Regions from separate parts of the Kitasatospora sp. NPDC048365 genome, predicted to be linked through region 1. Evidence: riboswitches for the same ligand, from Rfam matches in the RefSeq annotation. Region 1 holds a riboswitch; the other holds the start of a gene.

Region 1 (3,736 bases):
TGCACGGTCTGGCCGAGCTGCTCGCCCCGCTCGCCACCCGCGCCCGCGCGGCCGCCGGCGCCGCCCGGCAGACCGGCGGCCGGCTCCTGGAACTGCTCGGCGGATCCACCGACCCCGAGGCCGAACGGGCCCTCGCCCACTCCGGCCTCCCGCTGAACCACCCGCTCACCCCGGTCGCCGCCCGGATCGACAGCACCGCCGAGACCTGGACGGCCGCCGCCCTCGCCGAGGCGCTGCACGAGCTGACGGACGCCCCGTTCCTCGCCGCCCCCGACGGGCGCGGCGGCGCGATCGCCCTGTGTGCGGCACCCGAGGCCGCCGTCGCCGCCACCCTCGCCCGGGTTCTCCCGCGCCTGGAGGCCCGGCTCACCAGCCGCCGCCGGGTCAGCCTCGGCATCGGCCCCACCGTCGAGCCGCGCGCCGCCGAACTCCGCGCGGCCCTCGTCCAGGCCGACTACGCGCTGCGCACCCGCCCGCCCGGCGCCGTCGGCCGCAGCTGCGACCTGACCTCCGTCGACACCCTGCTGCGCGGCCTGCCCGCCGAGGTCGCCACCGCCTACCGCCGGCGGCTGCTCGCCCCGCTGGTCGAGCACGACCGCGCCAACGGGGTCTCGCTCGTGGACACCCTGGACGCGTTCCTCCGACACAGCGCCTCCTGGGCCCGCACCGCCGAGGCGTTGAGCATCCACGTCAACACCGTCCACTACCGGGTCAAGCGGATCGAGGAGCTGACCGGCCGCAACCTGCTGCACCTCCAGGACCGCCTCGACCTCTGGGCGGCCCTGCGGATCGCCCCGGCACCGCACCCCTGACGGGGGACGGCCGGCACCAGGGCGGAAATTCCTTTGCAGGGCGCGCGGGTCGCCCACGATCCTCTCGGGATGGACCTTCCTCAGCCGGTGATCGACCTCGACGACCTGACCCTCCGCCGCTTCGAGGAGGCGGACCTGCCCGAGTTCCTCAGGGTCATCGACGAGTCGCTGGAGCATCTGGCGCCCTGGATGGCCTGGACCACCGAGCACACCCCGGAGCGGACCGCCGAGTTCCTCGCGCGCCGCGGCGAGAAGTGGGAGAGCGGGCAGGCGTACAGCTACGCGATCGTGCTGGACGGTGCGATCGTCGGCGCGATCGAGCTGTTCCGCGGCGAGGGCGCCCCGGACAACAGCCGGGAGATCGGCTACTGGCTGCACCCCGCCGCCACCGGCCGGGGCCTGGTCACCCGGGCCGCCCGAGCGGTGGCCGCGCAGGCCTTCCGCCTCCCCGAGGTCGACTGGGTCGAGATCGTCCACGACCCGGCGAACCTGGCCAGCGGGGCCGTCCCGGCCCGCCTCGGCTTCACCGTCCACCTGCGCCGCCCCGCCGAACGGCACGCCCCGGCGGAGACCGGCGAGGACCAGGTCTGGCGGCTGACCCGCGCCCGGGCGTGTGCCGACTGACACATCCTCAGGCGGCCTCCGGTGTGCCATGATCGTCGCTGAGTGTTCGCGCGCTCCGGGGTCGGTGCAATTCCGAACCGGCGGTGAAAGTCCGCGACCCGGCCGAAGCCATCGGCCGGTTGACCTGGTGGAACTCCAGGACCGACGGTGAAAGTCCGGATGGAAGGCAGTGCGCGGCGAGTTGTCGTCCGACCCGGCCGGCTCCCCTGCGGGCGCACCGGCCGTGCGGACGTGCTGCTCGCTCAATTCCCCCGGAACGGCGTCCGCGCATCCGGGCAGACATCCGGTGCGGCGCCGTCCATGGCTGGGGGGCCGTCGTGCGCCCGCACGCGCCCTCCCGCATGGCCGCGTTCTCTCGCAGATCAGTGAATCCCCACCGGGATTCCCGACCTCAGGAGAGAGCAGATGGCAACCACGATGACCACCACCACCCCCACCGACCGCCTCCAGCAGGTCGCCCGGGCGGTCGAGGCCTTCCGGCGCGGGGAGTTCGTCCTCGTCTTCGACGACGAGTCCCGCGAGAACGAGGGCGACCTGATGGTGGCCGCCGAGTACACCGACGAGACCGCGATGCGGTACATGCTGGACCACACCTCCGGCGTGGTCTGCGCGGCGGTGCCGTACGAGCGGTGCGAGGAGCTGGACCTGCCGCAGATGGCGGAGGACAACTCCGGGCTGCACGGCACCGCGTTCACCGTCTCCGTCGACCTGGTCGCCGGCGGCACCACCGGCATCCCGGTCGACGAGCGGGCCCGCACTGTGCAGGCGCTGGCCGACCCGGCGGCCCGGCTGGCGGACTTCGCCCGGCCCGGGCACGTCTTCCCGGTGCGCGCCGCCCGCGGCGGGGTGCTGGAGCGCGACGGGCACACCGAGGCGGCGGTCGACCTGTCCCGGCTGGCCGGGCTGTCCGGTGTGACCACGATGTGCGAGGTGGTCCGCCCGGACTGGTCGATGGCCCGCCCGGACGACCTGCGGGCGCTCGCCGAACGCGACGGGCTCGCCCTGATCTCGGTCGGTGACCTGGCCGCCTACCGCAGGGACACCGAGCCGGCCTCCTGACCCGGCGGCTCCGCCACCGCTCCGCCGTGTCGACGAGGTGGAGCGGTGGCGGCGGTCAGGGCCGGAGCGCGGCCGTGACGAGGTCGTGCACTCGCTGCTGATGGTCCAGGTAGGCCAGCAGAGCCGCCGCCAACTGTGCGGCAGATTCCAGCGTTTCCGGACGGAGTTCCGCGACGAGCTGCAGGTGGCTGCGGACCCGGACCAGCGCCGGCTGGCCGACGTGGAAGTGGGCGGACGAGGACTCCAGGTGCAGCGCGAGGTACGGCACGGCGAGCGAAGCCGTCATCCGCTCCTCGTAGCTGCCGAAGGAGGACCAGACGACGACCGGCCCGTCCGCCGTGGCGACCAGGCAGATGCTCGGGCGGCCTACGACGTCGACGGTGCTGGTGGCGTGGCTGTCCAACTCCCGGGGCAGCAGCTCCGGGCGGTCGAGCAGGTGGAGGGCGTCCCGGAGGAGGGTCGCAAGGTCGGCGGCGATCGGGCAGTCACCTCGGGAGTCGTCACGGGCGGAGCGGCCCGGCCATCGTAGGCGGTGGCGACTCGGGCGCGCTCAGAGGGCGAGGGTGCGCCAGCCCTGGGTGATCTGGTCGCGCACGGCGTCGGCGAGCGGCGCCGACGGGCCCGGACGGGCCGTCAGGAGGTCGGCGAGCGCCGCGCCGTCCGCCGGGCGGGCCGCCGGGTCGGAGGTCAGGGCCCGGGTGACGACCGCCGCGAGGGCCGGGTCGAGGGCCTGCACGGCGCCGAGGGCGAGCGGCTCCGGCCCGGTGTCCACGATGCGGCGGATCACCGCGCCGGTGCTGGTCGCGGCGAACGGGCTGGCGCCGTGGGCGGCGCACACCACGCAGCAGGCCCACGCCCAGATGTCGGCGGACGGCCCGACCGCGCCGTCGTCCAACTGCTCGGGCGCCATGTAGGTGAGGGTGCCGGGGCCGCCGCCGGTCCGGGTCAGCCGAGTGCCGTCGACGATGGAGGCGATGCCGAAGTCCAGCAGGCGCGGTCCGGCCGTGGTCAGCATGATGTTGCCCGGCTTGAGGTCGCGGTGGACCAGGCCCAGCCGGTGGACTTCCGACAGCGCCACGGCCAGCGCGAGCGCGAGCGCCCGCAACGCCTGCGGCTCGCGGATCGGCCCGTGCTCGCGCAGGTGGACGTCGAGCGGCCGGCCGTCCAGCAACTCCATCGCCAGGTATGGACGTCCGGCGTCCACCCCGGTGTCCAGCACCCGCGCGGTGTAGTCGCCGGGG
Region 2 (3,736 bases), on a different contig from region 1:
GGACCTATGGTGGCTCGAAGAACTACTTGGGTGTCCTGCTCGTACCGGCTGCTCGTGCCGGCTACTCGTACCGGTACAGCAGCGACTCCCGCTCGGACTGCACGATGTCCTCCATCGTCAGCGAGGGGTCGCGCAGGTGGGAGAGGGTGATCTCGGCGGAGCTGGGCATCGCGTCCGGGGCGAGCCACCGCTCGGGCTTCCAGGCGTTGCCGCGCAGGAAGGACTTCGGGCAGTGCTGGTACACCTCCTCGGCGGCCACCACGATCGCGCTGCGCGGCGGCTTGCCGACGGGGGTGAGTCGGGCGAGCAGCTCCGGGTCGTCGGAGACGCAGGCCCGGCCGTTGATCCGCAGGGTGGTCTCCCGGCCGGGGACGACGAACAGCAGTCCGGCCCGGCCGGTGGAGACGATGTTGTGGAGGGTGTCGAGCCGCTTGTTGCCGGTGGCGTCCGGGATCGCGACGGTGAACTCGTCGAGCACCGCGACGAATCCCGCCGGGCCGCCGCGCGGGGTGGCGTCGCAGTGGCCGTCCGCGTCGGCGCTGGCCACGAAGACCAGGGAGGCGCAGGCGATGAAGCGGCGGGCCGCGTCGTGGATCCGGTCCACCGCCTTGCGGCTCACCAGGTCGCTGGGCCGCTCGTACAGTTCCCGCAGCCGCGCGGTGTCGCGGACGGCGGTGGACCGAAGGGCGTCGAACAGGGAGCCGGTCTGCGGCGGAGTCGTCGTCACGTACCGGCAATCTAGCCGACGGGCGATCGTCGGGGAACGGGTTGTGGGCCGGCGCTCAGACCACCAGCGGCACCGGGTGGATCTCGTCGGCCGGGTGGCCGGTCCGCTCGTGGATCTTCTGCACGGCCTCCCGGCTGGGGGCGTTGGACAGGCAGTAGACCGTGCCCGACTCCGGGTCGGCCCAGGCCTGCTGGAAGTGCACGCCCTCCTCGCCCTCGATCGACAGGTCGGCCTGGTGCGCCGCCTTCAACTGCTCCTCGGTGATGCCGGTCATCCCGTGGTGGACATCCATGAACATGGGCATCGCGCTCACACCTCCGTGCGGGGTCGCTCGTTCGCTCCTCCCAGGGTGCGCCCGGTCCGGTGATGTGTCGCGCCCGGGCGGGGCCGGCTATTCCCCGTGACCGGGCGGTCGCGGCGTGAAACAGACCACATGACACATCCCTCCTGCTGCGGTGCCCGGCGTGGCAGAATGCTGGCAGCAGTAGCAGTGACGTTCAGCGCACTCCGGGGTCGGTGAAAATCCGAACCGGCGGTTACAGTCCGCGACCCGTCCGCAGCCAGCGGCCGGTTGACCAGGTGAAATTCCTGGACCGACGGTTAAAGTCCGGATGGGAGGCGTGCGCGACGGACCAGGTACGACCGCAGGCCCCTCCCGGGGTGCCTGCGCGGAACGGAACGGGAGAACTCCCTTCCGCGGCGACGACGCCCGGAGGTGGAGCGGTCCCGTTGCCGCGCGTACCGCCTGTCCGTGTCAACTCCCATGTGCCGCCCCGGAGTCCGCGCCCTACCAGCGCGAGGAGAACCCGGGTGTTCACCGGCATCATCGAAGAGCTCGGCGAGGTCGTCTCCATCGAGGAGATCGGCGACTCCTCGCGGATCCGCCTGCGTGGCCCGGTCGTGGTGTCCGACGCCCGGCACGGCGACTCGATCGCGGTCAACGGCGTCTGCCTGACCGTCCTCGACGACAACGAGCAACTGGCGAAGGCCACCGGCGAGTTCAGCGCCGACGTGATGCGCGAGACGCTGGTCCGCTCCAGCCTCGGCAGCCTGAAGCCCGGCTCCCGGGTCAACCTGGAGCGTGCCATGGCGCTCGGCGCCCGGCTCGGCGGCCACCTGGTGCAGGGTCACGTGGACGCCACCGGCGCCCTGCTCTCCCGCGAGCCCGGCGACCTGGACGCCGAGGGTAACCCGCGCTGGGAGGTGCTGCGCTTCTCGCTCCCGCAGTCCATCACCCGCTACCTGGTGGAGAAGGGCTCGATCACCGTCGACGGTGTCAGCCTCACCGTGGTCGAGGCGGCCCTGGACTCCTTCACCGTCTCGCTCATCCCGGCCACCCTCGAACTGACCACGCTCGGCGCCAAGTCCGTCGGCGACCCGGTCAACCTGGAGGTGGACGTCCTCGCCAAGTACGTCGAGCGGCTGCTCGACACCCGCACCCTCCCCGACACCCTCGCCGGAGGCACCGAATGAGCTGGCTGACCGGCATAGCGTTCACCGCCTTCGGCGAGCAGGTGAAGTGGGCCGACATGATCGGCAACCTGATCGGCCTCGGCGCCCTGGCCCTCGGCTGGCGCCGCTCGGTGTGGAGCTGGCCGCTCCAGCTGCTGGCCGGCGCGGTGCTGATCGCGGCGTACTGGGGCGGCCAGGCCCCCGGCCTGATCGGCAAGCAGCTGATCGTGATCACCGCCGCGGTCTGGGGCTGGACCCAGTGGCGCCGCGGGCGGCGGGACACCGGCGAGATCGCGGTGCGCTTCGCCGACTGGCGCGAGCGGGCGGTCCTGGTGGGCGGCGCCGCGCTCGGCACCCTCGCCGTCGCCGAGCTCTTCACCGCCTTCCCCAAGCTCTCCTGGGCGCCCTGGCTGGACGCGTACATCTTCGTCGGCACGCTGGCCGCGATGTACGCCCAGGCCCGCGGCTGGGTGGAGTTCTGGTTCGCCTGGATCGCCGTCGACCTGATCGGCGTCCCGTACTCGTACACCCACGGGTACGTCTTCTCCGCGCTCACCTTCTCCATCTACTTCGTCCTGGTCCTGCTCGGCCTGGCCGGCTGGTGGACGAAGGCCCGTACCCGTACCGTCACCAGCCCGAAGGGGGCCCTGGCATGACTGACGACCCGACCCGCGACGAGCTGGTCCTCGACCCCGTCGAGCGCGCCGTCGCCGACATCGCCCTCGGCCGCCCGGTGATCGTGGTGGACGACGAGGACCGCGAGAACGAGGGCGACATCGTCTTCGCCGCCTCCGCCGCCACGCCCGAGCTGATGGCCTTCACCATCCGCTACTCCTCCGGCGTGATCTGCGTCCCGATGACCGGCGACGAGCTCGACCGGCTCAAGCTGCCCCCGATGACCCAGGTCAACGAGGACCGCAAGGGCACCGCGTACGCCGTCTCCGTCGACGCCCGGGACGGCGTCTCCACCGGCATCTCCGCCGCCGACCGGGCCCGCACCGTCCGGCTGCTGGCCTCCTCCGGCACCGAGGCCGCCGACCTCACCCGCCCCGGGCACGTCTTCCCGCTGCGCGCCGTCGAGGGCGGCGTGCTGGTCCGCCCGGGCCACACCGAGGCCGCCGTCGACCTCGCCCGCCTGGCCGGCCTCGCCCCGGCCGGCGCCATCGCCGAGGTGGTCAACGACGACGGCACCATGGCCCGGCTGCCCGAGCTGGTCGCCTTCGCCCGCGAGCACGGCCTGGCGATCATCTCGATCGAGGACCTGATCGCCTACCGCCGCCGCACCGAACTGCACGTCGACCGGGCCGCCGTCACCTCGCTGCCCACCGAGCACGGCGAGTTCACCGCCGTCGGCTACCGCGGCACCCTCGACGGCGTCGAGCACCTCGCCCTGGTCGCCGGCGGCCTCACCGAGGACGGCAGGCTGCCCGAGGGCGAGGACGTCCTGGTCCGGCTGCACTCCGAGTGCCTGACCGGCGACGTGTTCGGCTCGCTGCGCTGCGACTGCGGCCCGCAGCTGCAGGCCTCGCTGCGCCAGGTCGCCGAGGCCGGCCGCGG

Evidence for each region. Region 1 has a riboswitch for FMN ahead of ribB (3,4-dihydroxy-2-butanone-4-phosphate synthase). Riboswitches for the same ligand answer to the same signal wherever they lie in the genome.
Region 2: it holds a riboswitch for FMN, as region 1 does, so the genes downstream of both, ACGFX4_RS32870 (riboflavin synthase) here and ribB (3,4-dihydroxy-2-butanone-4-phosphate synthase) in region 1, are expected to answer to the same signal.

The regions. Positions count from the first base shown of each region.
Region 1 covers NZ_JBICYJ010000005.1:173,103-176,838, forward strand. Annotated here, with positions in the region: gene ACGFX4_RS07045 (PucR family transcriptional regulator) at 1-812, shown strand, start outside; gene ACGFX4_RS07050 (GNAT family N-acetyltransferase) at 882-1,436, shown strand; FMN riboswitch at 1,483-1,613, shown strand; gene ribB (3,4-dihydroxy-2-butanone-4-phosphate synthase) at 1,842-2,495, shown strand; gene ACGFX4_RS07060 (hypothetical protein) at 2,551-2,898, opposite strand; gene ACGFX4_RS07065 (serine/threonine-protein kinase) at 3,046-3,736, opposite strand, start outside.
Region 2 covers NZ_JBICYJ010000043.1:67,440-71,175, reverse strand. Annotated here, with positions in the region: gene ACGFX4_RS32880 (MSMEG_1061 family FMN-dependent PPOX-type flavoprotein) at 62-727, opposite strand; gene ACGFX4_RS32875 (SCO4226 family nickel-binding protein) at 783-1,031, opposite strand; FMN riboswitch at 1,227-1,354, shown strand; gene ACGFX4_RS32870 (riboflavin synthase) at 1,538-2,200, shown strand; gene ACGFX4_RS32865 (nicotinamide riboside transporter PnuC) at 2,197-2,835, shown strand; gene ACGFX4_RS32860 (bifunctional 3,4-dihydroxy-2-butanone-4-phosphate synthase/GTP cyclohydrolase II) at 2,832-3,736, shown strand, end outside.